Regions from separate parts of the Mycobacterium sp. NGS68 genome, predicted to be linked through region 2. Evidence: predicted binding sites of a transcription regulator. Region 2 holds the regulator's gene; the other holds the start of a gene.
What was found. The regulator LexA, encoded in region 2, represses DNA repair genes until DNA is damaged. The targets are predictions, from matches to a motif close to CGAACANNTGTTCG.
Positions count from the first base shown of each region.

Region 1: a site for LexA is predicted at 4,318-4,331, ahead of AC5Y5V_RS25165 (error-prone DNA polymerase). Genes of this name have one in related genera too.

Region 1 is NZ_JCALCE010000031.1:14,052-28,860, reverse strand. It holds gene AC5Y5V_RS25175 (nitroreductase family protein) at 1-402, opposite strand, end outside; gene AC5Y5V_RS25170 (TIGR03667 family PPOX class F420-dependent oxidoreductase) at 426-836, shown strand; gene AC5Y5V_RS25165 (error-prone DNA polymerase) at 1,037-4,303, opposite strand; gene AC5Y5V_RS25160 (wax ester/triacylglycerol synthase domain-containing protein) at 4,458-5,735, shown strand; gene otsB (trehalose-phosphatase) at 5,769-6,893, shown strand; gene AC5Y5V_RS25150 (NDMA-dependent alcohol dehydrogenase) at 7,019-8,125, opposite strand; gene AC5Y5V_RS25145 (cytochrome P450) at 8,143-9,411, opposite strand; gene AC5Y5V_RS25140 (sensor histidine kinase) at 9,512-10,810, opposite strand; gene AC5Y5V_RS25135 (response regulator) at 10,856-11,512, shown strand; gene AC5Y5V_RS25130 (ferredoxin) at 11,523-11,723, opposite strand; gene AC5Y5V_RS25125 (PE family protein) at 12,046-14,025, shown strand; gene AC5Y5V_RS25120 (MaoC/PaaZ C-terminal domain-containing protein) at 14,033-14,809, opposite strand, start outside.
Region 2 is NZ_JCALCE010000012.1:101,497-116,305, forward strand. It holds gene dapF (diaminopimelate epimerase) at 1-130, shown strand, start outside; gene hflX (GTPase HflX) at 181-1,623, shown strand; gene AC5Y5V_RS15410 (acyl-CoA dehydrogenase family protein) at 1,747-2,907, shown strand; gene AC5Y5V_RS15415 (sunset domain-containing protein) at 3,204-5,573, shown strand; gene lexA (transcriptional repressor LexA) at 5,583-6,251, opposite strand; gene AC5Y5V_RS15425 (LysM peptidoglycan-binding domain-containing protein) at 6,547-7,044, shown strand; gene nrdR (transcriptional regulator NrdR) at 7,136-7,600, shown strand; gene AC5Y5V_RS15435 (peroxynitrite isomerase) at 7,642-8,127, shown strand; gene AC5Y5V_RS15440 (PhzF family phenazine biosynthesis protein) at 8,141-8,830, opposite strand; gene AC5Y5V_RS15445 (alpha/beta fold hydrolase) at 8,827-9,852, opposite strand; gene AC5Y5V_RS15450 (proteasome assembly chaperone family protein) at 9,896-10,873, opposite strand; gene AC5Y5V_RS15455 (trypsin-like serine peptidase) at 11,001-11,741, shown strand; gene sthA (Si-specific NAD(P)(+) transhydrogenase) at 11,749-13,155, opposite strand; gene AC5Y5V_RS15465 (DUF4192 domain-containing protein) at 13,270-14,325, shown strand; gene ideR (iron-dependent transcriptional regulator IdeR) at 14,322-14,809, opposite strand, start outside.

The DNA.
Region 1 (14,809 bases), on a different contig from region 2:
CCAGTACGACACACCACCCAACGGCGACCTGTCCTCCCGGCCCTCGAGGCACGGGATCAGCAGCACCGGCGCCTCGTGCATGTGCTCGGCGAGGTACGTGGCCGAATCGCGGACCTTGCCCATCCGCTCGCCGCGGGTGTCGCCCTCGGGGTACTCCGCCGCCGGTGACTTGAGGTAGCCGCTCGCGTTGGCCAGATAGACGTCGCCGATCGCCTTCTTCTTCTCGGCGTCCTCGACGAACACCCATTGCCAGCCCTGCGAATTGGAGCCCGTCGGCGCCTGCAGTGCCAACTCCAGGCATTCCATCAGCACGTCGCGGGGCACGGGCTTGTCGAAATCGAGACGCTTGCGCACCGAGCGGGTGGTGCTCAGGACTTCATCGATGGACAGGTTGAGTGTCATGCTTGGAGGCTACCGTTGCACCCATGAGCGTCGAACTGACACAAGAGGTTTCCAGCAGGCTCGAATCGGACCATTGCGGGTGGCTGACCACCGTCGCCAAGTCGGGGCAGCCGGTGCCGCGGCTGGTCTGGTTCTACTTTGACGGCGCCGACCTGACGGTGTACTCGATGCCGAGCGCCGCCAAGGTCGCCCACATCAAGGCGCGTCCCCAGGTGAGCCTGAACCTCGATTCCGACGGCCAGGGCGGGGGCGTCATCGTCGTCGCCGGCACCGCAGTGGTGGACGCCACCGACGTCGACTGCCGCGAAGACGCTGCCTACTGGACGAAGTACCGCGAGGACGCCGACCGCGAGGGCCTGACCGACATGATGGCCAACTTCAGCACCCGGCTGCGGATCACGCCGACGAAGGTGTGGACCACGCCGACGGCCTGAGCTCCAAGGGGCCGCTGACGGCTCGCCTGGAAGCCGCGTAATGCGCCAGCTGGTTCGCCGGAACGCGACCGCATCCACGCCGTCGTGTACGCCCACCAGCACAAGCTGGGGCCGCCCTAACCGAGAGGCCCCCGCCGCCGAGTGTGCGGCTGGCCGCACGTCGGGGCCGCGGTCGGCCCCTTCCGCGAAGCGCCGCCGCGTTACCGGAAGTCCCGCGACTTCGACCCGACGGACAGCGAGATGCGGCCCAGCCGCTCGGCGACGACGGTGATCGCCCCGCTGGCGTTTTGCACCTGGCCGCGGATCAGCAGCGCCGGAGCGGTGTTCGCCAGCTTGCGGTGTCGGGCCCACACCCCCGGCGTGCAGAGCACGTTGACCATCCCCGTCTCGTCCTCGAGGTTGACGAACGTCACCCCTTGGGCCGTCGCGGGCCGCTGCCGATGCGTCACCGCGCCGGCGATCAGCACCCGGTCGCCGTCGGGCACCGTCGCCAACTCCGCTGCGGGCACCACGCCCATCGCGTCCAGGTCGGCCCGCAGGAACTGCGTCGGATAGCTGTCTGGGGAGACGCCGGTGGCCCACACGTCGGCGGCGGCCAACTCCAGCTCGCTCATCCCCGGCAGCGCCGGAACGTGCGTCGACGACCCCACGCCGGGCAGCCGGTCCGGCCGCTCGGTGGCCGCGGACCCGGCCGCCCACAGTCCCTCCCGCCGCGACATCCCGAAGCAGCCCAGTGCCCCCGCGGTCGCCAGCGCTTCGGTCTGCGGCACGGTCAACTGCAAACGGCCGGTCAGGTCCAGCAGAGAGGCGAAGGGGCCGTTGGCGTTTCGCTCTTCCACCAGCGTCTCAGCGAGGTCCTGACCGATGTGGCGAACCGCGCCCAGGCCGAGGCGGACCTCCATGCCGGCGTTCTGAAGCGACGCGTGCGCCAGGCTGGCGTTGACGCACGGGCCGTGCACCAACACGCCGTGCCGGCGCGCGTCGGCCACCAGCGACTGCGGCGAGTAGAAGCCCATCGGCTGGGCGCGCAGCAACGCCGCGCAGAACGCCGCCGGGTGGTGCAGCTTGAACCACGACGAATAGAACACCAGCGACGCGAAGGACAACGCGTGACTTTCGGGGAAGCCGAAGTTGGCAAACGCCTCCAGCTTTTCGTAGGTCCGGTCGATCACCTCGTCGGAGGCGCCGTGCAGGGTGCGCATGCCGTCGTAAAACCGGCCGCGCAGCCGTCGCATCCGTTCGGCCGAACGCTTGGACCCCATGGCGCGGCGCAACTGGTCCGCCTCGGCGGCCGTAAACCCCGCGCAGTCGACCGCCAGCTGCATCAGCTGTTCCTGAAAGAGCGGCACCCCCAGCGTCTTACGCAGCGCCGGCTCCATGGACGGGTGGTCGTAGACTATCGCGTCCAGGCCGTTGCGGCGCCGGATGTAGGGATGCACCGACCCGCCCTGGATGGGCCCTGGGCGGATCAGCGCGACCTCCACCACCAGGTCGTAAAAGACCCGGGGCCGCAGCCGCGGCAGCGTGGCCATCTGCGCGCGCGACTCCACCTGGAACACGCCGACGGAATCGGCGCGCGACAGCATCTCGTACACCGCCGGCTCGGCCAGATCCAGTCGCGCCAGGTCCACCTCGATGCCCTTGTGCTCCGCCACCAGGTCCCGCGCATAGTGCAGCGCAGAGAGCATGCCCAGCCCGAGCAGGTCGAACTTCACCAAACCGATTGCCGCGCAGTCGTCTTTGTCCCACTGCAGGACGCTGCGGTTCTCCATGCGCGCCCACTCCACGGGACACACGTCGGCGATCGGGCGGTCACAGATCACCATCCCGCCGGAGTGGATGCCCATGTGCCGCGGCAGATTACGGATCTGGTTGGCCAGGTCGACAACCTGCTCCGGAATGTCCTCGATATCGGAGGGCTGACCGCTCCAGTGGCTGATTTGCTTGCTCCACGCGTCCTGCTGGCCCTGCGAGAAGCCCAGGGCGCGGGCCATGTCGCGGACCGCGATCCGCCCCCGGTAGGTGATGACGTTGGCGACCTGGGCGGCGTAGTCGCGACCGTATTTGTCGTAGACGTACTGGATCACCTTTTCCCGCTGGTCCGACTCGATGTCGATGTCGATGTCGGGCGGCCCGTCGCGGGCCGGCGACAGGAAACGCTCGAACAACAGCTCGTTGGCGATCGGGTCGACAGCTGTGACACCGAGGGCATAGCAGACCGCGGAATTGGCCGCCGATCCCCTGCCCTGGCACAGGATGTCGTTCTCCCGACAGAACCGGGTGATGTCGTGTACCACCAGGAAATAGCCCGGAAACCGCAGTTGTGCAATCACTTTGAGCTCATGTTCGATCTGGGCGTACGCCCGTGCAGCCCCGGAAGGGGAACCGTAGCGGTCCCGCGCCCCCGCCATGGCCAGCCACCGCAACCAGCTGTCCTCGGTGTGCCCGTCGGGGACGTCGAAGGGCGGCAGTTGCGGCGCGATGAGTGCCAGCCCGAATGCGCACTGCTCGCCGAGTTCGGCCGCGGCGGCCACCGCGCCGGGCTGCTGCGCGAACAGCCGCGCCATCTCCGCACCGGACCGCAGGTGGGATCCGCCCAGCGGGGCCAGCCACCCCGCGGCCGAATCCAGCGACTGCCGGGCGCGGATGGCCCCCATCGCCATCGCCAGCCGCCCCCGGGACGGATGCGCGAAATGCGCGGCGGTGGTGGCGACGACGCCGACGCCGAAGCGCGGCGCCAGCGCGGCCAGCGCGGCATTGCGCTCGTCGTCGAGCGGTTGGCCGTGGTGGGTCAGCTCGACGCTGACCCGTCCGGCGCCGAACCGGTCCACCAGATCGGCCAGCGCCCGCCGTGCCGCGTCCGGGCCGCCGTCGGAAAGCGCTTGACGCACAGCGCCTTTTCGGCATCCGGTGAGAATGTGCCAGTGCCCGCCGGCGGCCTCGGTCAGCGCGTCCAGGTCGTAGCGCGGTTTGCCCTTCTCGCCGCCGGCCAGATGCGCCGCACCCAGCTGCCGCGACAACCGCCCGTAGCCTTCCGGGCCGCGGGCCAGCACCAGCAGGTGCGGGCCGGGCGGGTCCGGAACCTCGGTTCGGGCACCCGCCCCCAGCGACAGCTCGGCGCCGAACACCGTGCGCACGTCAAGTTCCGCAGCGGCTTCGGCGAACCGCACCGCCCCGTACAGCCCGTCGTGATCGGTCAGCGCCAGCGCGCGCAGATCCAGCCGGGCGGCCTCCTCGGCCAGCTCTTCCGGCGTGCTGGCCCCGTCCAAAAAGCTGAACGCGGAATGCGCATGCAGTTCGGCATAGGGAACGGACGAGCGGACCGGCCGGCCATCCGCCGGGGGCTGATACGTGGGACGACGGCGAGACAGCGGAGCCTCCTCCACCACCTCCGGCGCATGGCGCGGCTTGCCGTCGAGCACCCGCTCCATCTCCGCCCAGCTCGGCGGCCCGTTGAACCAACCCATGCCGCCCAGTGTATCGAAAGTTTGTTCGAATAAATCCCCGGGTTGTTAAACAATCTTCAACTCCAAAACAAGGTCTTAACCTTGGAGGCCTATCGGCCCAATGTGGTGCACGGGAAACTGGTACGCAGGGCGAACGATCGGTGGGGATTACGCGATGGGACAACTGAGGACTTTGGATTCCGGCCTGCTGCCGGATCCGGACCAGCAGGCCAGCCTCGCCATCGGGGCGGTGGCTGTCGTCGATGGCGGCGCCGACTACCAGCAGTTCAAACGCTTACTGGCCGAGCGGATCACGTCGATACCGCGGTTCGACCATCCGGACCTCGACGTCACCGATCACGTGCGGCGCGTGGCGCTCCCCCGGCCGGGTGACGAGGCCGAGTTGTCCCGCGCCATCGCCCACGCCCTCGAACGTCCTTTGGACCCCGACCGGCCGCCCTGGGAATGCTGGGTCATCGAGGGCCTGCGCGGCAACCAGTGGGCGATCCTGATGAAGATCCACCACCGCATGGCCGACAGCGGCATCTCGGCGGCCCACATCCTCACCCGGCTCTGCGACGACGCCGACAGCGACACGTTCGCCAACCACGTTGGCGCCAAGCCGCTTTCACCCGTCGACACGCCGAGCTGGCCCGACGCGCTGTGGCAGGCCTCGGCGGGCCGGGTCGTCAAGGCGGCGGAAGCCGTCGTCGAGGCGGTCGCGCCGTGGGCGCGCAACGCTCCGGCCACCCCGGTCACCATGCGGCAGTACCACACCGTGCGAATCCCCATCACCGCCGTCGACAAGGTCTGCCGCAAATTCGGCGTGACCAGCAACGACGTCGCGCTGGCCGCCGTCACCGAAGGCTTCCGGACGGTGCTGCTGGGCCGCGGGCTGCAACCGCGGGCGGACTCGCTGCGCACCCTGTCGGCCGTGCTGCCGTACCTGCCCGTCGAGCACCAGGACCCGGTGCAGCGGCTGCGGATGGTGCATCACCGACTGCAGACCAAGCGCACCACCGAACCCCAGCCGGGCCTGCTGGAGTCGGCGCTGGGCTACCTGCCGAATGCGTTGCGCGGACCGGCGATTCAACTGCTGGCCCGGCTGCCGCAACGCGCCATCGTGACGCTGGCGACCACCATGCCCGGACCTCGCGACCGATTGCAGCTGATGGGCCAGCGCATGGCGCGGGTGCTGCCGATCCCGCCGACCGCGCAGCAACTGAGCACGGGGGTAGCGGTGCTCAGCTACGGCGACGAGTTGGTCTTCGGCATCACCGCCGACTATGACGCCGCGCTCGACGTGAAGCGCCTCGCCGACGGCATCGAGCTGGGCATGGCGCGCCTGGTGGCGCTCAGCGCGGACTCCGTCCTGCTGTTCAGCAAGGACCGCCGCCGCCGCAAGTCCGCCGCTTTGCGGTCCGCCCCGTCGCAGGCGCACGCACGTCGCTGATCCTGCTATTTGACCACCGTGAGAAGGTTGGTCATGCCGGTCACTATCGACCCGCGCCGCCATGACGCGGTGCTGTTCGACGCCGCGCTGGACGGCACCCAACCGCTGATCGCGCAGCTGGACGACGTCGGCGTGCACACCGGCGCGTTCTCCTCGCCGGATGAACTGCCCGCGGCGGCCGAGCGCCTGTCGGCGCGCGCGGGCCGGGCTGTCGTCGTCACGCCTGAACCGGCCGCCGTCGCCGCGGCGCGCGCGGCCGGATTCGCGCTGGTGATCGGGGTCGACGCGAGCGACGCCGACGCCGTGGTCTCCGACCTCGGCGAGGTCGACGTGCGGACCGGCGACCTGCGCATGTCGCAGCTGCCCGACGCCCGACAAGCCGCCGACCTCATCGGCCGAAATCCCGCGGTGTTCTACGACTTCGACGGGACGCTGTCCGACATCGTCGACGACCCCGACGCCGCGGTGCCCGCCCCGGGCGCCGCCGAGGCGCTGCGCGATCTGGCCGCGAACTGCCCGGTCGCGGTGCTGTCCGGCCGCGACCTCGCCGACGTCACCGAGCGGGTCGGGCTGCCCGGCATCTGGTACGCCGGCAGCCACGGCTTCGAGCTGACCGCGCCCGACGGAACGCACCACCAGAACGAAGAGGCGGCGGCGGCCGTACCGGTGCTGGCGGAGGAGGCCGCCCGGCTGCGCGAGCGGTTCGGGTCGATTCCCGGAGTTGTCGTGGAGCACAAGCGGTTCGGGGTGGCCGTGCACTATCGCAACGCCGCCCGTGACCGGGTCGGCGAGGTGGCCGCCGCGGTGCGCGCGGCGGGCCGGCACGACGCGCTGCGGGTGACGACGGGCCGCGAGGTCATCGAGCTACGGCCCGACGTCGACTGGGACAAGGGCAAGACGCTGCGCTGGGTGCTGGAACACCTGCACGGGGCCGGTTCGGGTGCCCTGACACCGGTCTACCTCGGCGACGACATCACCGACGAGGATGCGTTCGACGCCGTCCGCGACCCTGGCATCAGCGGTGTGCCGATCCTGGTGCGGCACAACGAGGACGGTGACCGCACCACCGCGGCGCTGTTCGGGCTCGACAGTCCGGCCGCGGTGGCCGAGTTCACCGAGCGGCTGGCCCGTCAACTGATCGACTCCCGCGTCGACTGAAGCAACGGCGGGGTTCGACGGCAAGGGCGGTGACGGCGGCGCCGGCGGAACGCTGTTCGCAACCGCGGATTCGACGGCACCGACCAGCCCTAACCAGGCGCTACCCCGGTACCCGGGTACACGATTCAGAACCTGACGATGCCCCGCAGGTTTCGCCCGCTGTGCATGTCCTCGTAACCCTGGTTGAGCTCGTCGAGCTGATACTCGCGAGTGATCAGCTCGTCGAGCTTGAGCCGGCCGGCCCGGTACAGCTCCAGCATCCGGTGGATGTCGACACGCGGGCTCGAGGAGCCGAAAAGACAACCCCGCACCTGCTTCTCGTACAGGGTGAGATCGAACAGCGACATGTCGACGACGGTGTCCGTCGGGTGCGGGATCGCGGTCATCACCACCCGCCCCCGCTTGCCGACCAGGCTCAGGGCCTGCGCGACGTAGGCGCCCTCGGCGCTGTCGGTGGTCACCACGCAGACGTCGGCCATCTCACCGCGGGTCACCTCGGAGACAACTGCCTGCGCCTCGGCGACGTCGGCGGCGACGTGGGTCGCGCCGAACCGCAAGGACTGCTCCCGCTTGAACGCCACCGGGTCCACGGCCACCACGTGGCGGGCGCCGGCGATGGCCGCGCCCTGCACGGCGTTGATGCCCAGGCCGCCGACCCCCATGACGACCACCGTCTCGCCGTCGCGCGTCTCGCCGGTCCGGACCGCGGCGCCGTACCCGGTCGTCACGCCGCAGCCCACCAGCGCCGCCTTGTCCAGCGGAATGTCCTTGTCCACCTTGACCACCGAGGCGATCGGCACCACGGTGTACTCGGAAAACGTCCCCAGCACACACATCTGGCCGATGTCGTGGCCGCGGCCGTGGAACCGGAAGGTGCCGTCGAGTTGAGGCCCGGCCATGATGGCGGCGCCGTACTCGCACAGGTTGCCCATCCCCTTCGCGCAGGCGCGGCAGCGCCCGCAGGCGGGGATGAAGCTGAGTACCACGTGGTCGCCGGTCTCCACCTCGGTGACTCCCGGCCCCACGTCGACGACGACGCCGGCGCCCTCATGCCCGCCGACGACCGGCAGGTTCATGGGCATGTCCCCGGTGACCAGGTGGTCGTCGGAGTGGCACAGGCCGCTGGCAATGAGTTTCACCAGCACTTCGCGTTCCTTCGGCCCGTCGAGTTCGAGCTCCTCGACTTCCCACTTCTGGTGCAGCCCCCACAGCACGCCGGCTTTGGTCTTCATGCGTGATTTCCTTCCGCTCAACGGTGTTCGGGTGTCCAGGTGGCGGGCAGGCTGTTGATGCCGTTGATGAAGTTGGCCACCTGGAAGTGCGGCTCGGGTGCGGAAATGTCGGGGATGCGGGTGTAGAACTCGGTCAGCAGCGAGCGCAGCATGGTGCGTGCCAGGGCCGCGCCCAGGCAGAAGTGCGGACCGCCGCCGCCGAAGGCGATGTGCGGGTTGGGGCTACGGAAGATGTCGAACTCGAACGGATTCTCGAAGACGTCCTCGTCGCGGTTCCCCGAGATGTACCAGAGCACCACCTTGTCGCCGGCCTTGATCTCCGAGCCGTGCAGCGTGATGTCCTGGGTGGCGGTGCGCCGCATGTGCAGCAGCGGCGAGGCCCAGCGCAGGACTTCCTCGACGGCCAGGTCCACCCGGCCCTCGACGTCGGCGACCAGCAGGTCGCGCTGCCGCGGGAACTTGGAGAAGGCGTGGATGGCCTGCGCCGACGCGTGCCGCGTGGTGTCGTTGGCGGCCACGGCCAGCAGCGTGAAGAAGGCCTTGAGCTCGTCGTCGCTCATCTTCTCGCCGTCGAACTCGGCCTGCACCATCCAGCTGACCAGGTCGTCGGCAGGGTGTGCCCGCCGCTCGGGAATCAGCAGCGACGCGGTCTCGTGCAGGTCCATCACGGCGCCGGCGAACAACTCCAGGGCGCTGCGGTCGCCGCGCACGTCCGGGTCCGTCCAGCCGAGCAGCCGCTGCGCGGCGTTGATGGTCTTCTCGTGGATTTCGCCGGGTGGCAGCCCGAAGAAGCTGGCGAAGATGCGGGCGGGCAGCTTGACCGACACCAGTTCCACGAAGTCGCCTTCGCCCAGATGCGACATCTCGGAGATCAGGTCGCGGGCGTGGCCCTGAATCCAGCCCTGAAGCCGGCGCAGGTTGCGCGGCTTGAACGCGTCCAGGGTGATGCCGCGCAGCTGGGTGTGCCGGGGCGCGTCCATCGCGATGAAGGACTGCGCGATGTGGATCATCTCCGGCGGGAAGTCCTCCATGGTGATGCCCTGGGCGGAGGAGAAGATCTCGGGATGCCGGCTGGCGAACCGGATGTCCTCCTGCTTGGTCAGCGACCAGAAGCCCTTGGTGTTCTGTTCGGCCGGCAACAGGTCGGAGTCGGCGGGCCGGCTCCAGGGCACGGGATTCTCGCGCCGCAGCACCGCGAACGCCGCGTCGCGCTCCTCGTGAGGCCGCGTCCAGAACTCCCTGTCGCTCAGGTCGATGTTCTTGTAGGTCGGGGTGGCGGTCGTCATTGGTCGTCCTTTCAGGCTGCCGTCAGTCTTGGTCACTTGGCGGCGCGAGAGTGGAGTCATGCGGGCCAACCCGCGGCCCGGGTGGGCCACGTTGCGGCGCTCAGCCGACCGGGATCGAGAAGGAAGCGGTCAGGCCGCCCTCCGCGCGGGTGGCGAACTGCACCGTGCCCCCGAGCGCTTCCACGATTTGCGCGACGATCCACAGCCCCAGGCCGGCCGTTCCGCGGCGGTCCGAGAGGCTGACGAACTTGTCGGTCAAGGCGCTGAGACTCTCCTGCGGCACACCGGGTCCGCGGTCGAGCACCGAAACCCGCAGCCGGCCCTCACCGCATTCGCACGTGACGTCGATGGGACGTTCGCGGCCATGCCGGGCGGCGTTTTCCAGCAGGTTGGTCAACACCCGGCGCAGGCCTTGGGCGTCCACCTGGATCGGCGGGATGTCGCCGATCGCGCGGACCTGCAGCCGTGGCGGCCGCACCCCGGCGGCGTCCCCGGCCTCGGCCACCAGATCGAGCACGTCGACGCGTCGCACCCGGCCCGACGAGAACGCGGGCTGCCTGCTCAGATTTACGTCCGACAGCGCGTCGAGCATGTCGGACAGATGCCGGGCGTGGCGGCCGGCGAGGCGTATCGCCGCATCCCGATCCGACGGTGACATCGGCGAGGCGTCGGTCAGCGCACCGGCCAGCGCGTCCAACGAGGCGACCGGCGTACGGAACTCGTGCAACACCACCTGCAGACCTTCCCGCTGCGCCTCATAGGAGCGCAGCAACCGGGCCCGCAGGTCTCGCTCCTCCTCCGCCGCGGCGTGTTCGGCCTCGGCCTCCACCAGCGCCTTCACTCGCGATCGGTGCTCGCGCTCGGCCAGGACCGACAGCCCTCCGCTGAGCACCGCCACGAATACCACGTAGAGCGCCCACCACGTCCCCTGAACGGCGCCCGGCAGCGTCGGCGGCGCCGTCGGCCCGGGCAGCAGGACCACGACCAGGTACGCCATCCCCAAGATCACCGAAAGCATCAGGCACTCAAGGAATCTCAGCCGCGCAGCCGAGGCGATCACCACCAGCACCAGGACCACGGCCACCGGGCTGGCGGCGCCTCCGGTCAGCCAGATCAGCGCCAGCGTCAGCACGCTGTCCAGTGTCGAGACCAGCCAGGCGTAGCGGGTACGACGGACCTCGGCGCGGGGATGGGCCATCAGGACGGCCGCATAACACAGCGCCACGGCCAGAGCGACGGCCAGCACGACGACGTAGCGGCGCATCCATTCCGGACCGATCGCGACCAGCACGCCGATCGACACCACGACGGCCACCCGCACGGCCACCACGACGCGGGCCAACCCGTAGCCGTCGCCCCCGGGGACCAGCAGCGTGCCCAGGCGTCGCAGAGTGGTCACCGCCTGACCCTAGCCAGCGCGGGCGGGGGGACTACGATCCGGCGCGTGGACCACAAGCCCCTGGTGGTGGTGATTGTCGACGACCACGAATTGTTCGCCGAGGGCCTGCAGTTGCTGTTGACCCGGGACTGGGGCGGCCAGTTCGTCATCGGGGGCCGCACCACCTTCGTCGAGGAGGCTTCCGACCTCGTCGGGTCCTGCCACGCCGACATCGCCATCGTCGACCTGTCCATGCCCCCGCTGGGCGGCGTGGCGGCCATCCGCCACATCAAGGCCCGCCACCCGCGGACCAGGATCCTGGCCCTGTCGGGCACCGGGGATCCGCAGCTGGCCGAGGACGCACTGCGCGCCGGCGCCGACGGCTTCCTGTCCAAGACGCTGCGGCCCGAAGCTCTGGTCGGCCCCTTGCAGACCATCGCGTCCGGTCTGCGGGTGCTCGATCCGATGCTGCTCGATTCGTTGCTGTCGCACGCCCATAAACCCTCGGTGCTGGAATCGCTGACGCCGGCCGACATCAAGCTGTGGACGCTGGTGTCGACCGGCATGGAGATGGCGGAAATCGCCACCCGCATGGTGGTGTCGGAGCGGACCGCCAAGCGGATGGTGGCCTCGCTGCTGCAGAAGCTCGGCGTCGGCACCCGGATCGCCGCCGCCGCGCTGGCCGGCCGGTGCGGCATCCTCGACGACCCGGCGACCGGGTAGGCACGACGAACTACCCGCAGCGATCGACGTGCAGGGCCTGGGCCGGACACATGGCCGCGGCGCGCACGACGGCGTCGTACTCGCTTTCGGGCGGGTCGGGGTCCAGCACCACCACCTGGTCCGCGCCGTCGGGCAGGTCGAAGACGTCGGGCGCCGCGAGCAGGCACTGGCCGTGGCCTTCACACAGGTTGTAGTCGACGGTGATGCGCATGGCTCCTCCAAGCTCGGGTGCTGTCCCCGAGTATCGGCGCCGCAACCCCCTGCCGGCCCGGGCCGCACGCGCCAAGAAGTGGCCTGTGCGTGCCAGTTATGTGCGGCTGGGTGTACTGACCACAGACGTTGGTGACGGCGGGGACGCCGGCGCGGCAGCCGCGGAGTTGACGGCGCCGACCAGGCCTGACCAGCGCCGCCCGGCACCGGTTGCCGTGGAGCACAAGCAGTTTGATCGAATACGGGCGCCGATTTTGCCCATCTCAACCCGCAGTCGGCGCTACGATCTGTTCCTAACATCGGGGGCCGATGGGAGGACAGTCATGTCGTTTGTAATCGCAGCTCCGGACATGATGGGCACGGCGGCAACGGATCTCGCCGGCGTCCACTCGGCGATTCGGGCCGCCAACGCGGCCGCGGCAGGTCAGACGACGACGGTGTTGGCCGCCGGCGCCGACGAGGTGTCGGCCGCGATTGCGGCGCTGTTCGGCCAACACGGCCGGTCATATCAGGCGATCAGCGCGCAGGCGACGACGCTCCACCAACAAATTGTGGAGCTGCTGAACAAGTCCGCGGGCTCCTATGCCAGCACCGAGGCCGCCAATGTGCAGCAGAACCTGCTTAACGCGATCAACGCACCCACGCAGGCGATCCTGGGCCGCAACCTGATTGGCGACGGCGCCAACGGGACAGCGGCCCATCCGAACGGATACGACGGTGGCCTGCTGTGGGGCAACGGCGGCGACGGCTACTCCCAGTCGGCCGGCCTCGCAGGCGGTAACGGCGGATCCGCGGGTCTGGTCGGCAACGGCGGGAATGGCGGCAACGGCGGTGCCGGAGGCGCCAGTGGACCCGGCGGGAAGGGCGGCGAAGGCGGAGCCGGCGGGCTGCTGCGCGGCAACGGCGGCAACGGGGGCAGCGGCGGAGCGGGCACGGCCGTCGGCAGCGACGGCGGAGCCGGTGGGCGGGGCGGCGGCGCCGGCTTCTGGGGCAACGGCGGAGCCGGCGGAACCGGGTCGGCCGGCGCGGACGGCAACGCCATCAACTCCGGCGGGAACGGCGGGGCCGGCGGGGCCGGCGGCGACGGCGGCCGGATGTTCGGCAGCGGCGGGGTCGGCGGCAGCGCAGGTAACGCCGGCGCCGGCTTGAACACGAATACGTCGTCGGTCGGCGGGGCCGGCGGCGCCGGCGGACACGCCGGGTTGTTCGGCACCGGCGGCGCCGGCGGGGTCGGCGGCATCGGCGGAGCGAACAACGACATCGGGCCGTCCGGTGGCGACGGCGGCGCGGGCGGTGCCGGTGGCGGCGGCGGGTACGTGGCCGGAGCCGGCGGGGCGGGCGGAGCCGGCGGGGCGGGCGGAGAGAACATCGACGTCTCCGCCGCGGGGGCCGGCGGGAAGGGCGGCGCCGGCGGCAATGCCGGGCTGTTCGGCACCGGCGGTCAGGGCGGCGTCGGCGGGAACGGCGGCAATGCCGCAGGCAGGGGTCTTGGGGCGGTCGGGGGCGCCGGCGGGGACGGCGGCTCCGGCGGCTTCGGCGGATCGCTGAGTGGAAACGCCGGCGCCGGCGGCAACGGCGGGAACGGCGGCAGCAACATCGCGTCAGCCGGCGGCAGCCAACACGACGGCAACGCCGGTGGCGGCGGAGGCAAGGGCGGCGCCGGCGGCATCGGCGGGGACGCCGGATCGTTCGGCAACGGCGGCGCCGGCGGCAACGCCGGTAGCGGCGGCAACGGCGGCGGTGGCCAAACCGGCAGCGACGGCACCGCAAGCGACGCCGGCGGCACCGGCGGAACCGGCGGCGCGGGCGGCGCCGGCGGAACCGGCGGCAACGGCGGCCACAGCGGCGGCCTCACGGGTCACGGCGGACGAGCCGGTAACGGCGGATCCGGTGGGATGGGCGGCGCCGGCGCGCAGGGCGGCAGCGACAACGGCGCCGGCGGCGGCGCCGGCGGCGACGGCGGTGTCGGGGGCGCGGGCGGCGCCGGCGGGTTCGGGGCCAACGGCGCGATGCTCTCCGGCAGCGGCGGCGCCGGCGGCAGCGGCGGGACCGGCGGCAACGGCGGCGCCTTCGGCAGCGGTGTCGCGGCCGCCCCGGACGGCAACACCGGCCGGGGTGGTGGCGGCGGCGTCGGCGGCTACGGCGGCGACGCCCAGACCGTCGGCAACGGCGGCAACGGGGGCAACGGCGGCAACGGCGGTGACGGCAGTCCTCCCGGCGCCGGCGGCCAGGCCAACGTCGGCGGCACCGGCGGATCGCTGTTCGGGACCGGCGGGACCCCAGGGACCGACGGCGGCAGCTAGCGCACGGTTAGCTCTCCACGTACTCCACGGCGCCGTCGTCCAGCACCACGCGTGCGTCGGCGCCGTCGGCACCCTCAACCACGGTGCGGTACACCGCCTTACCCGGCTCGGTGCGCCAGATCAGGGTGGTCAGCGTCTCGCCGGGGAACACCGGCGAGGTGAACCGCGCGTCGATCGCGGTGACCTTGGTGGCGTCGCCCTTGCCGAGTTCGGCGACCAGCGCGCGGCCGGCGACGCCGTAGGTGCACAGCCCGTGCAGGATCGGCTTGGGGAACCCGGCCATCTCCTTGGCGAACCACGGATCGCTGTGCAGCGGGTTGCGGTCGCCGGACAGCCGGTAGATCAGCGTCTGGTCCTCGCGGGTGGGCAGCGCGATGCGCGCGTCGGGCTCGCGGTCCGGGTACTCCGGCGCGGCCGGCCGCTCGCCGGGCACGCCGCCGAAGCCGCCCTCCTTGCGGATGACCAGGGTGGTCAGTGTCTCCGCGATCAGCTCGCCCGAATCGGGGTCGCTGCCCTTGCCGCGCAGCACGATGATCGCGTTCTTGCCCTCGCCCTTGTCCTGGATGTCGGCGACCTCGGTGACCACGGACAGCTTGCCTGCGGGCGGCAGCGGCGCGTGCACCCGAATGCTCTGGGATCCGTGCAACAGCAGGGCCCAGTTGAACGTCCCCACCTTGGCGGCAGCCCCGAACGCCGGGCAGCAGATCACCGCGTAGGTCGGCAGCACCTGCTGCTTTATGCCGTGGCTGTTCTCGGTGGTGAACTGCAGGTCGTCCAGGCCCGC
Region 2 (14,809 bases):
GCTCACCGTGCGGGTGCCGGGCGGCGACGTCCTGGTCACCGTCACCAACGCCACCAGCTACCTGCGCGGCCCGTCGGTCCTCGTGGCCCGCGGAGAGCTCGGTGAACCCTGGTGGAACGCTCAGGGCTGAATTATTCGGATGCGCACCGACCGTTGTCCGTGCCACCATCGATATTGCCTATGACTCACTCAAATTCGCCGGATAACGGCCTCCCAGAATCCGTACCCAGCCTCGGGGAACTCGCCCTCGAGGACCGCTCGGCGCTGCGCCGGGTCGCCGGGCTGTCCACCGAGCTCGCCGACGTCACCGAGGTCGAGTACCGCCAGCTGCGGCTGGAACGCGTGGTCCTGGTCGGCGTGTGGACCGACGGCACCGCCGCCGACAACCAGGCCAGCCTGGCCGAGCTGGCGGCACTGGCCGAAACCGCCGGCTCGCAGGTGCTCGAAGGGCTCATCCAGCGCCGCGACCGGCCCGACCCGTCGACGTACATCGGCTCGGGCAAGGCGCAGGAGCTGCGCGAGGTGGTCGTGGCGACCGGCGCCGACACCGTCATCTGCGACGGCGAACTCTCCCCGGCGCAGCTCACCGCGCTGGAGAAGGCCGTCAAGGTCAAAGTCATCGACCGCACCGCGCTGATCCTCGACATCTTCGCCCAGCACGCCACCAGCCGGGAGGGCAAGGCGCAGGTATCGCTGGCCCAGATGCAGTACATGCTGCCCCGACTGCGCGGCTGGGGTGAGTCGATGTCACGGCAGGCCGGTGGTCGGGCCGGCGGCAGCGGCGGCGGCGTCGGCACCCGCGGCCCCGGTGAGACCAAGATCGAGACCGACCGGCGCCGCATCCGCGAGCGGATGGCCAAGCTGCGGCGCGAGATCAAGGAGATGAAGCAGGCCCGCGACACCCAGCGCAGCCGCCGGCTGCAGGCCGACATCCCGTCGATCGCTATCGTCGGCTACACCAACGCCGGCAAGTCCAGCCTGCTCAACGCGCTGACCGACGCCGGGGTGCTGGTGGAAGACGCGCTGTTCGCCACCCTGGAACCCACCACCCGTCGGGCCGAGTTCTTTCCCGGCACTAAGGACGCCAGGTCGTTCGTGCTCACCGACACCGTCGGCTTCGTGCGGCACCTGCCCACCCAGCTGGTCGAGGCGTTCCGCTCCACGCTGGAGGAGGTCGTCGACGCGGACCTGCTGGTACACGTCGTCGACGGCTCCGATGTCAACCCGCTGGCCCAGATCAGCGCCGTCCGCCAGGTCATCTCCGAGGTCATCGCGGACCATGACGGCGACATGCCGCCGGAGCTGCTGGTGGTCAACAAGATCGACGCCGCCGGCGACCTGATGCTGGCCCGGCTGCGCCACGAGCTGCCCGGCGCGGTGTTCGTGTCCGCCCGCACCGGCGACGGCATCGACGCGCTGCGGCGGCGGATCGCCGAGCTCGCCGCACCCACCGATGCCGCCGTCGACGTGGTGATCCCGTACCACCGCGGTGACCTGGTGGCCCGCGTGCACGCCGACGGCCGGGTCGAGCAGGCCGAACACAGCCCCGAGGGCACCCGGATCAAGGCGCGGGTTCCGGTGGCGCTGGCCGCCGCCCTGCGCGAGTTCGCCGCCCAGGAGTAAACCCGCCGCGCCGCGCCCGCACGCACCCGTCCCGCCCGCGCGCCCCGCCGTCGACCAACCGCCCGGTTGGTATATCTTGGGCACTACTCGTATCTGATTGGACATCCGGAGGTCCGCACACGCATGGGCAGTGCCATCAAATTCCAGCGCACCCTCTTCGAGCCCGAGCACGATCTGTTCCGAGAGTCCTACCGGGCCTTCCTCGACCGACACGTCGCGCCGTACCACGAGGAGTGGGAGAAGGCCAAGATCGTCGACCGCGGCGTATGGCTCGAGGCGGGCAAGCAGGGCTTCCTCGGCATGGCGGTGCCCGAGGAATACGGCGGCGGCGGCAACGCCGACTTCCGCTACAACACGATCGTCACCGAGGAAACCACCATCGGGCGCTACAGCGGCCTCGGGTTCGGCCTGCACAACGACATCGTGGCGCCCTACCTGCTGGAGCTGTGCACCGAAGAGCAGAAGCAGCGCTGGTTGCCCGGGTTCTGCAGCGGCGAGCTGATCACCGCGATCGCGATGAGCGAGCCCGGCACCGGCAGCGACCTGCAGGGCATCAAGACCCGCGCGGTCAAGCAGGACGACCACTACATCCTCAACGGCGCGAAGACGTTCATCACCAACGGCATCAACTCCGACCTGGTGATCGTGGTGGCGCAGACCGACCCGGACAAGGGCGCGCAGGGCTTTTCGCTGCTCGTCGTCGAACGCGGCATGGAGGGCTTCGAACGCGGCCGTCATCTGGAAAAGATCGGGCTGGAAGCGCAGGACACCGCCGAACTTTCCTTCACCGACGTGAAGGTGCCGGCCGAGAACCTGCTCGGCCAGGAGGGCATGGGGTTCATCTACCTGATGCAGAACCTGCCGCAGGAGCGCATCAACATCGCCATCATGGCGGCCGCGGGCATGGAAGCCGTCCTGGAGCAGACGCTGCAGTACACCAAAGAGCGCAAGGCCTTCGGCAAGCCGATCGGCAGCTTCCAGAACAGCCGGTTCCTGCTCGCCGAGCTGGCGACCGAGGCCACCGTGGTGCGCATGATGGTCGACGAGTTCATCGCGCTGCACCTTGAGGGGAAGCTGACCGTGGAGCAGGCCGCGATGGCCAAGTGGTATTCGACGGAGAAGCAGGTGCACCTGATCGACCGTTGCCTGCAGCTGCACGGCGGCTACGGCTACATGCGGGAATACCCCGTTGCGCGCGCCTATCTGGATTCGCGGGTGCAGACGATCTACGGCGGCACGACCGAGATCATGAAGGAGATCATCGGGCGCAGCCTGGGTGTCTAACCCTGCACTGGAGGGTCCACATCGTCGGGCCGATAAAGGCGTCACGTAACGTCGGCGCTTGTGTCTTCAGGTACCGGGCCGTCGAGCATCGGCCGATTTCCTTCGCGGCGCCCTCAGTCGCGGCGCGGGCGTGAAATGGCATCAATTCGACATCGGCGGGGTCTCTGTTTCCGAAACTTTGCAGATTTGACTTCGCAATTGTCATTCGCTCTAGCAAAGTTATGCGGGCCCGGCGACAATACCGACTGTCAACGGGGGATGGCGGATAAGGGCATTTCCGTCGGCTGGGAGGCTTGGTGAACGGGCAGAGTGGTCCATTGGGCAAGCTGTTCGGTCGGGCGCTGGTCAGCGTGGCGGCCACAGCGATGGCCGCGGTATTGCTGACCCCCGTTGCGCTGGCTTCGCCGATTGGCGACGCCGAAGCGGCAATGATGGCCGCGTGGGACAAGGCCGGTGGCGACACGTCTCCGCTGGGCGCGCGAAAGGGTGACGTTTACCCCGCCGGCGATGGATTCGCTCTGGAGTTCGCCGGCGGCAAGATGTATTTCACACCCGATACCGGTGCCAAATTCGTTTATGGACCGATTCTGGACAAATACGAAGCATTGGGCGGTCCGGCGGGCAGCGACCTCGGATTCCCGACCATCAACGAGGTCCCCGGCCTGGCCGGGCCCGACAGCCGGGTGGCCACATTCTCCGCCAGTGACAAGCCCGTCATCTACTGGACGCCCGACCGCGGTGCGCATGTGGTCCGCGGCCCGCTCAACGCCGCCTGGGACAAGCTGGGCAGCTCGGGCGGCGTGCTGGGCGTTCCGGTGGGGGACGAGACCTACGACGGCGACGTGGCCTCGCAGAAATTCAGCGGCGGCGCGATCTCCTGGAATCGCAAGACCAAGCAGTTCAGCACCGAACCCGCGGTGCTGGGCGAGCAGCTCAAGGACCTGCAGGTCACCCTCGATCCGGCCGCGGCCATCAACATGGCCTGGCGCGCGGCGGGCGGCGCGGGCGGTCCGCTAGGTGCCAGGAAGGCCGGTCAGTACCCCATCGGCGGCGACGGGATGGCGCAGGACTTCGCCGGCGGCAAGGTGTACTACAGCCCCGCCACCGGCGCGAATGCGGTCGAGAGCGACATCCTGGCCAAGTACGAGGCGCTCGGCGGTCCCGTCAGCAGCGACCTGGGCTTCCCGATCGCCAACGAGTCCGACGGCGGCATTTCGCCGTCGAGCCGGATCGCCGTGTTCTCGGGCGGCCCGGAGAAGCCGGTCATCTTCTGGACACCCGACCACGGTGCGTTCGTCGTGCGGGGGGCAATGAAGGCCGCCTGGGACAAGCTCAAGGGCCCCACCGGCAAGCTCGGCGCGCCGATCGGCGACCAGACCGTCGACGGTGATGTGATCTCGCAGAAGTTCACCGGCGGAAAGATCTCGTGGAACCGCGCCAAGAACACGTTCAGCACCGATCCGGCCAACCTTGCGCCTTTGCTGTCGGGCCTGCAGGTATCCGGTCAGAACCAGCCGAGCGGCTCGGCGATGCCCGCGCAGGCCAAGAAGTTCGCCTGGCACTGGTGGTACTTGCTGGCGGCCATCCCGCTGCTGGTGCTGCTGGTCCTGGTGGTGCTGGTGCTGACCGGATGGCGACGGCGCCGCGCCGGCCATGACGCCACCGGCTACGCCTATGAGGCCCCCGCCTACGAGCCTGACCACGAGCTAGACCACGCCGAGCATGGCTACGATGCCGCGGCCGCCGAACCGTGGGCTCACGATGACGCCGAATTCGACACCCACCAGCGCCCCCTTTCCGACGTGCATCCGTCGGAGCATCCGGACGGTGAAACCACCCGGATCAGCTGGCCGCGCAGCGCCGCGACCGCGGTGGTGCCGGAGGACGACGTGCCCTCCGAAGGACACGACCCTGACGACGAAGACGACTTTGCTGCCCTCGGTTTCGACGAGGAATTCGACGCCGAAGACGAAGACCCCGACGACGTGGACACCGACTCCATCCCGGTGCTGACGCATCCCGGCTTTGCGGGCCCCGACGAGGACACCGGCATCCCCGACGACCCGGCCGACGACGTCTTCACCGAGGCCCCACCGGAAGCCGGCTACTCCGACGACGTCTTTACCGAGGCGCCGCCCGACGCCCGCTATGCCGACGACCTGTTCGCCGAGGACGTGTTCGCTGACGACGTGGCGGCCGAGGACGTGGCGGCGGAAGCCGAGTTCCTCGAAGTCTCCGAGGTCTCCGGAGTCTCTGAGGTGCCCGAGATGTCCGCAATTCCCGAGTCGTTCGAGGCCCCCGAGTTCAGGGACGCCCCGGAAGCCGCGCCCAAGGCCGGCCGGCACGCGGCGATCGACAGCGAGCCCGGCGAGGACGACGACGGGGCGGAGATCACGGACATCATCCCCGCCGCGGGTCCGGCCGCCGCTGCGGAACGGGTCGGCGCCCCGCCGGTCGCGCTCGGCCAGGCGCAGCCCGCGCGCCCGACCATCCACCTGCCGTTGGACGACCCGTATCAGGCGCCCGACGGCTACCCCATCAAAGCCAGCGCGCGCTTCGGCCTGTATTACACGCCCAGCAGCGCGCTCTACGAGGACACTCTTCCCGAAATCTGGCTTGCCAGTGAGGAAGTCGCCGAAGCCAACGGCTTCATCAAGGCCGACTGAGGCTCCCGGCTATATCTTGCGGATCACCGTCACGACCTTGCCCAGGATGGTCGCATCGTTGCCGGGGATGGGATCGAACGCCGGGTTGTGCGGCATCAGCCACACCTGACCGCCCGCGCGCTTGAACGTCTTGACGGTGGCCTCGCCGTCGATCATGGCCGCGACGATGTCGCCGTTGTCGGCGACGTGCTGCTGACGCACCACGACCCAGTCGCCGTCGCAGATCGCGGCCTCGACCATCGAATCGCCCACGACCTTGAGCAGGAAGAGCGTGCCCTCGCCGACCAGCTCGCGTGGCAGCGGAAAGACGTCCTCGACGGCTTCCTCGGCGAGGATCGGACCGCCCGCCGCGATGCGTCCGAGCACGGGGACAAAGGTGGGCTCGGGCAAGGCGTCCGACCCGGCCACGTCGGTGACGGGCGGTGACGCGGCGCCGGCGACGTCGTCCGCGCTGCGGACATCGACCGCCCGCGGGCGGTTCGGGTCACGCCGCAGATAGCCCTTGCGCTCCAGGGTGCGCAGCTGGTGCGCCACGGAGGACGTCGACGTCAGGCCGACGGCGTCCCCGATCTCCCGGATGCTTGGGGGATAACCGCGGGTGGTTACCGAGGCGCGGATGACATTGAGGATGGTGCGCTGCCGTTCGGTGAGCCCCGAAGTGTCGTTGCTGTCGCTCATGCCACTGAATGTAGCCGTACCCGCCGACAGAATCAAACATGTGTTCGACGGGTGTGTCGCGGCGGCCCTCAGCCGCGATATCCGCCCGCAAGCTGCTGAATAACATGTGTGTAACTCTCGTCGAGTTCGGGTATCCGGGGCTCCATGACAGGAATCGAGACCGACGAACTTGTCGGTGGGGTGATCTAGCGTTTTGCTCGTGCGACACGCTTCGCTCAAATGTTCGGGTATCGAACACACGGGCGACTACAGTGTCGAACACACGAGCGAGAACCAGTCGACCGGAGGAACGCACATGACAATCATCTACACAGTCTCGCCGCGTACCGGCAGCCGCAGTGGCTATGACGGCCCGGGTAGCCTCGGCGCCCCCGTTCGGGGCCCCCGCTACGCGCCCGCCCGGTCCACCCGGCCCGGCCCGTCCCGGCCGGCAGGCGCGCCGAGCAGCTACCGCGGTACCGGTGTCCGGACGTCCGTCGCGTCGCACCGCCGTCGCCCGGTCCCGTTCGCGACGACGCTGGGCCTGGCGCTGCTGGCCGGGATGATCACCCTGTGGCTGGGCCTGGTCGGCCATTTCGGGCAGCTGGCCAACGGCGGTGATACGGCCGCCACGCACGTACCGGACCGGCTGGCCGTGGTCCGGGTCGAGCCCGGCGAGTCCCTTCAGGACCTGGCGGCGCGGGTGGCCCCCGACGCGCCGGTCCGTCAGGTCGCCGACCGCATCCGCGAGTTGAACGACCTCGGTTCTCCGTCATTGGTCGCGGGCCAGACCCTGATCGCACCGGTCGGCTAGGCGGTACCGAGTATTCGCCCTGCGGGGGAGCGCACAGGTACTCTCGGAGTCGTCTGCGGTACCCGGATGTCAGGACGGCAAAGGAGCGGCGATGCACTGTCCGTTCTGCCGGCATCCGGACTCGCGTGTGATCGATTCGCGGGAAACCGATGAGGGCCAAGCGATTAGGCGTCGCCGGTCGTGCCCCGAGTGCGGGCGGCGATTTACCACGGTCGAGACCGCGGTGCTCGCCGTCGTGAAGCGCAGCGGCGTCACTGAGCCCTTTAGCAGGGAGAAGGTGATCAGTGGCGTCCGCCGGGCCTGCCAGGGGCGTCAGGTGGACGACGACGCGCTGAATCTGCTGGCCCAGCAGGTGGAAGACACCGTGCGGGCGGCTGGATCGCCGGAGATCGCGAGCCACGAGGTCGGTTTGGCGATCCTTGGACCGTTGCGCGAACTCGACGAGGTCGCCTACCTGAGATTCGCGTCGGTATACCGGTCCTTTTCGTCCGCCGACGACTTCGAACGCGAGATCGAGGCGCTGCGCGCGCACCGCAAGGTCTCGACGCCGAACTGACGAGCGCGAAGGCCGGCACGCCGCCGGACTACGGTACTTTCATGTCTTTCGACCTGCATCCCAACCTCGAGTCGCTCGCACCATTGCTTGGCACCTGGGCGGGTCGCGGCAAGGGCGTGTATCCGACGATCGAGCCGTTCGAGTATCTCGAGGAAGTCGTGTTCTCCCACGTGGGCAAGCCGTTTCTGGCTTACGCGCAAAAAACCAAGTCGGCGCTTGACGGCAAGCCGCTGCATGCCGAGACGGGTTTTCTGCGGGCCCCGGAACCCGGCCGGGTCGAACTCGTGCTGGCCCATCCAAGTGGCATCACCGAAATCGAACTCGGCACCTACTCGGTCACCGGCGGGCGCATCGAGCTCGAGCTGGCCACCTCGTCGATCGGGCTGACCCCGACCGCCAAAGACGTGACCGCGCTTGGCCGTTCATTCCGGATCGACGGCGACGAGTTTTTCTACACGGTCCGGATGGGCGCCGTCGGGCAGCCCTTTCAGGATCACCTGGCCGCGGTTCTGCACCGCAAGCAGTAAACGACGCGACCAGTCAATCGACCTGTTGCACAACGTCGGTGACCGTCCGGCCGGCCACCCGCACCCACCCGTCGGCGCTCCACGTGGTTTCGATCAGCGAGCCCTTGCCCTGGGTGATGCGCAGGCTGCACCCCAGCCGGGCGCTCAGCCGCACCGCCGCCGACCCTGTCGCCTCGTCTTCCGCCACCCCCAGATTGCGGGCGAACATGCGCGCGCGCACCGATCCCGCGGACCGGTCGGCCCACGCCCACAGGTAATGCGCTGTGTCGCCGGGGAATCCGGCGGGGTCGGCACCCGTCACGGCGTCCGGCGATGCGAGTTCGTGCAAGGCGAACTCGGGTGACCATTCCGGGCGCGCCGTCACGGCCGCAAGTTCGCCCGCGCCGTAGCTGACCCGCAGATCGCCGGCCGGCACTTGCAGCGTGTCGATGGGCGTTCCCCGCTCGCGCAGCCACCACGACACGCCGACGGTGGGATGCCCAGCGAACGGAATTTCCGTCGCGGGGGTGTAGATCGTGGCCCGGGCCGTTGTCGAACCCGCGGCCGGCGGTTGCACGAATATGGTTTCGCTGTAACCCAATTGGGTCGCGAGACGCTGCCGATCGGCGAGGTCGACCGCGTGGGCATCGACCACGCCGAGGGGGTTGCCATAGCTGCCGGCCGGGTCGGTAAAGACCCGCAAGACCGCGACTTCGACGCTCAGGTGGCGCTGCGCTCGTCGGCGCCGATGGCCTCCAGCACCGCGACGCGCGTGTCGGCCGACCCGGTGACCGACCGCTCGCCGCCGCCGCTGCGGAGCAGCTCACGCAGCGCGGCCTGGTCGTACTCGGGCGGCACCGTCGAGTCGATGAAGCGCTCCACGATGTCGAGGAACCGTGCCGGGTCGTCGTGGAACGGGAAATGTGCGGCGTTTTCAAAGATCTCGAGCCGCGACCCGGGCATCGCCGCGTGCGCCATGTGCGCGTGCCGGACCGGGATCACCGAATCCTTTTGCCCCCAGATGATCTGCACCGGGATGGCCTCGGTCAAATAACATCGGTCCAGCATGGTGACGATCTGCCCGCGCCAGTCCACGACGGCCCGCAGGGTGCGGGTGAACGCCGAGGAGGCCGTCGGCTCCGGCAGGCCGTCCAGGACGCGCAGCATGTTGGGCAGATCGTGGCCCAGCGCCGTCGAGCCGAGCACCAGGCCGGCCAGTCTGCCCAGCACCTGCACCGTCGGCATCACCAGGGGCAGCCGCAGCAAGGCCAGCGCTTCGGCGCCCATCGGCAGCGAGGCGAACCGTAACGCGATGTTGACGTCCTTGGTGACGCCGCCGGCGCCCACCAGGATCAGCCGCTCCACCAGGTGCGGGAACTGGTAGGCGAACTGCATCGCGACTCCGCCGCCGAGCGAATGGCCGATGATGGTGACCCGCTCGATGTCGAGCACGCTGAGCAGGTCGCGCATGCCGTTGGCGTAGGCCGCGGCCGAATAGTCGGCGCGTGGCTTGTCGGACTTGCCGTGGCCCAACAGGTCGGGGGCGATCACGGTGAAGCGCTGGGCGAGCTTGGCATGGATGCCGGTCCACGTGGTGGAGTTGTCGCCGATGCCGTGGATCAGCAGGATCGCGGGACCCTCACCGGCGATGCGGAACGCGCGCTTATAACCGTGGATGGTGCGGAACTGCAGCGAAGGCGCTGTCACTTCCCGCACCGGGCGAAGCGTGCGCTTCCGCTCGGTCATCTCGCCAACCTCTTTGTCGGGTCATCTCGGGGTAACTCAGGGCTTACTTCGGATCGTCGTCGTCGAACTTCTTCTCCGCCTGCTGAGCCAGGAACCGCTCGAACTCCGCTCCCAGCTCGTCACCGCTAGGCAACTCCTCGTCGCGCCGCAACAGTGACCTGTTCTCTTGGGCATCGATGAACGCATCGTACTGGCGCTCCAGCGCCGCCACCACTTGAGCGACCTCGGCGCTTGCCTGAACCTGCTCGTCGATCTTGCCGCGGATGTCGGTGGCCGCCTCGGACAACGCCGCCATGGGCAGCTCGAGCGCCCCGGTCTTGGCCACCTGTTCGAGCAGCGCCTGGGCGGCGGGCGGGTAGTCGGTCTGGGTCAGGTAGTGCGGGACGTGGACGGTGAATCCGACCACCTCGTGGCCGTGCTGGGCCATCCGGTATTCCAGCAGGTTCGACGCGCTGCCGGGGACCTGGATCTCGGAGATCCATGGCGTGAAGTCGGCGATCAGCTCAGCGTTGTTGGAGTGCGCGGTCATGGTCACCGGCCGGGTGTGGGGGACCGCCATCGGCACGGTGCCCAGCCCGATGGTCTGACGCACACCGAGACGCTCGGCCAAAAGGCGCACCGCGGTGATGAACCGCTCCCACTTCAGGTCCGGCTCCATGCCCGCCAGCAGGAGAAACGGCGTGCCGGCGGTGTCGCGCAGCGCGTACAGGCTCAGATCAGGATCTTCGTAGTGGGTGAAGTGATCGGTCTTGAACGTCATCAGCGGACGGCGCGAGCGGTAATCGAGCAGTTCGTCGATCGCGAACGACGCGACCAGCTCGGTGTCCAGTGCCGCCTTGAGGTGCGCGGCGGCCAGCCGGATCGCGTGACCGGCGTCGGAAAAACCCTCCAGGGCGTGCACCATCACCGGGCCGCGACCGTCGGACGTCGACAGTTGCGGCGCCGGGAACTCCAGCTCGTACATGCCGGACTGGCCTGGCTGATAGTGCGGCTCGCCACCTGGGTCGTATTCGCGGGACATCGGTGTTGCCTCCTCTCCCGTCACTCCAGAGTGCCGTACCCGTAATTGAACAACGAATGCCACCCGCAGACACCGTCAAAACGCGCGACGGGGCTGGCCAGTGCCCCGTCGGGCATGATGATCACCGATGCGCGTCGGGACGGTCTTGCTGTGCTCGCTGGTGGCGCTGTCGCCGGCGTCGTGCGGGCTGTTCGGGCGCGGTCCCGCGGCGCGGTCGGTGGCGCCGGACATGCGCGTGGGCGCGGTCTTCTACGACGACGGGCCGAGGCACGGCTGCACGGGCTCTGTGCTGCATTCCGGGGCCGGCAACTTGATGCTCACCGCGGCGCACTGCCTGCTCGGCGGTGCTCGGGCGACGTTCGTTCCGGGCTTCTCGGGTCGCTCCGGGGCAGCCGATCGGTGGCGCGTCGACGAGGTCTACCTCGATCCACGGTGGGTCGAGCGAAAGGATCCGCGCGCCGACTATGCGGTCGCGCGGGTCGGCAACCAGCGGGGTGAATCTCTGGAAGCCCGCGCCGGATCCGCGCTGACGCTGGGCCGCACGCCCGCTGCGGGCACCCGCGTCACGGTGACCGGCTATCCGGCCGGGGCCGGTGGCTCGCCGATCAGCTGCGAGGCCAGCACCGGCATGACCGAGAGCGGCTTTCCCTCGCTGGCCTGCCGCGGGCTGGTCGGCGGCACCAGCGGCTCCGCGTGGGTCAGCGCTTCCAGGGTGACCGCGGTGATCGGCGGTCCCGACGGCGGCGGGTGCCATGCGGACATGTCCTACTCGTCGCCGTTCGACGAGCACATCGCGGCGCTGCTGGCCCGCGCCGAGGCCGGCGGCCCCGGCGACCGCGCGCCGACGCAGTACGACGACGGTTGCTGACGGGTGCTTAGCGCCGGAATTGATTGAGCGCGCGCATCTTGTTCGTCACGTCCAGCGCGGCCACCTTGTAGGCCTCGGAGAACGTCGGATAGTTGAACACCGCGTCCACCAGGTAGTCGACCGTCCCGCCGCAGCCCATCACGGCCTGCCCAATGTGCACCATCTCGGTGGCGCTGGTGCCGAAGATGTGCACCCCGAGCAGCTTGCGGTCCGATGTGGACACCAGCAGCTTGAGCATGCCGTAGGAGTCGCCGGCGATCTGACCGCGGGCCAGTTCGCGGTAGCGCGCCACGCCCACCTCGTAGGGGATGGAATTCTTGGTCAGTTCCACCTCGGTTGCGCCGACGTAGGACACCTCGGGAATCGAGTAGATGCCGATCGGCTGCAGCTCGGTGATGCCGTCGGTGGGCTCGCCGAACGCGTGGTAGGCGGCCAGCCGGCCCTGGTCCATCGAGGTCGCCGCCAGCGCCGGGAAGCCGATCACGTCGCCGACGGCGTAGATGTGGTCGACCTTCGTCTGGAACTGCGAGTCGACGAAAATCCTTCCGCGGTGGTCGGTTTCGAGGCCGGCGTTCTCCAGCCCGAGGCTCGCGGTCTGGCCTTCCCGCCCGGCGGAGTACATCACCGTCTCGGCGGGGATCTGCTTGCCGCTGCCCAGCGTGGTGACGGTGCCGGCGGCGCCGACGTCGACGGCGGTCACTTCCTCACCGAACCGGAACGTCACCGCGAGGTCGCGCAGGTGGAACTTGAGCGCCTCGATGATCTCCGGGTCGCAGAAGTCCAGCATGGTGTCGCGCTTCTCCACCACGGTCACCTTGGTGCCCAACGCGGCGAACATAGACGCGTACTCGATGCCGATCACACCGGCGCCGACGACGACCATGGAGGCCGGCAGCGATCGCAGGTCCAGGATCCCGTCGGAGTCCAGCACGCGCTTCTCGTCGAACTCCACCCCGGACGGGCGCACCGGCTTGGTGCCGGTGGCGATCACGACGTAATCGCCGCTGACGGTGACCCGTTCGCCCTGCGCATCCTCCTCGACCAGCACGGTGTGCGGGTCGACGAAGCGGCCATGACCCAGGACCAGGTCGATGCGGTTGCGCATCAGCTGCGAGCGCACCACGTCGACCTGCTTGCCGATCACGTGCTGCGTGCGGGCCAGCAGGTCGGCCGGGGTGATCTTGTCCTTGACGCGGTAGCTGGCGCCGTAGAGTTCGCGCTGGCTCATGCCGGTGAGGTAGACGACCGCCTCGCGCAGCGTCTTGGAGGGGATCGTGCCGGTGTTCACGCAGACGCCGCCGACCATCCGGCCGCGTTCGACGATCGCCACGGATTTGCCCAGCTTTGCCGCGGCGATGGCGGCCTTTTGACCGCCCGGCCCCGAACCGATGACGACCAGGTCGTATTCGCGCATCGAACTCATGGCATAGACGATAAGGCCCACAGTCGAGACTTTCTCCACAGATGGCGGCTGATTTACGTTGCGGTAGCACCCGGCTGACGGTGGGGATCGTCAGCGTTGGTGCTCATGACAAACCAACGAGCTGACTTCGAACTGAAACGTCCCTCGGCGCTGATCGCTGCGCTCCCGGCCCTTCTCGGCTTCGTGCCGGAGAAATCGCTGGTCGTGGTGTCGGTGAGCGACGGCGGACTGGGATCGGTGCTGCGGGTAGACCTTTCCGACGCGCTGCCCGGCCGGATCGGGCACCTCGCCGAGGTGGCCGCGGCGGCCGAACCGGAGGCCGCGATCGCGGTGATCGTCGACGCCGAGGGCGCGCAGTGTCCGCACTGCAACGACGAGTACCGCGAGCTGTGTGACGGGCTCACCGCGGCGCTGTCGGAGCACGACGTCGTGCTGTGGGCGGCGCATGTGGTGGATCGGGTGGCCGGCGGCGGGCGGTGGCATTGCGTGGACGGCTGCGGTGCCGGTGGCGTGATTGACGACCCGTCGGCGTCGCCGCTGGCCGCCGCGGCGGTGCTGGACGGTCGCCGGCTCTACCCGCGCCGCGCTGACCTGCAGGCCGTCATCGCCGTCGACCCGGCGCGCGGCGACGAGCTGGCCGCGGCGGTCCGCCGAAGCGCGGCCGCCCGCGAGATCGACCGGCGCGCCGACCCCATCGGTCGATGCCGTGGCGACGTGCAGGCCGCGATGGCCGCCGCGGCCCGGGTGGTCGGCGGTGAATCGCTGTCCGACGCGGAACTGGCTGAGATCGGCTGCACGCTGACCGACGTGCAGGTCCGCGACACGCTCTATGCCCTCGCGGTGGGGGAGACCGCCGCCGAGGCCGAGGCGCTGTGGGCGGTGCTGTCCCGAACGCTGTCTCCGCCATGGCGGGTCGAGGCGCTGGTGCTGCTCGCGTTCAGCGCGTACGCCCGCGGCGACGGGCCGCTGGCCGGGGTCTCGTTGGAAGCCGCGCTGCGCTGCGACCCGGACCATCGGATGGCCGAGATGCTGGACACGGCTTTGCAGTCCGGCGTGCGGCCCGAACAGATCCGTGAGCTCGCGCTGACCGGTTATCGGCTCGCCCGGCGGCTCGGGGTGCGGCTGCCGCCGCGACGGACCTTCGGCCGTCGCGCGGGTTAGACCTTCTCCACCTTGACGGCGTGCGCCATCTCGTGCGGCAGGGTGACATTCTCGTGGCCCGGGATCAGGATGGTGACCCCGCCGGCCGGGCTGGTCTCGACGGTGACGCGGGCGTTGGGGACGACGCCGGCGTCCTTGAGCCGCGAGATCAGGTCGATGTCACCCTGCACGTGCTCGGTCAGTTGCCGCACGACGACGGCGACCGGCGATCCGGCGGGCAACTCGGTCAACCGGACCAGGTTGGGCTCGTCGGCATCCGACTCCGAGCCGACGCCCAGGTCCAGCAGACCGGGAATCGGATTGCCGAACGGCGAAGTGGTCGGGTTGTTGAGGACCTTGACCAGCCGCCGCTCGACGTCCTCGCTCATCACGTGCTCCCACCGGCATGCCTCGGCGTGCACTTCCTCCCACGGCAATCCGATGACGTCGACGAGCAGCCGTTCGGCCAGGCGGTGTTTACGCATGACGGCGATCGCCAGGGCCC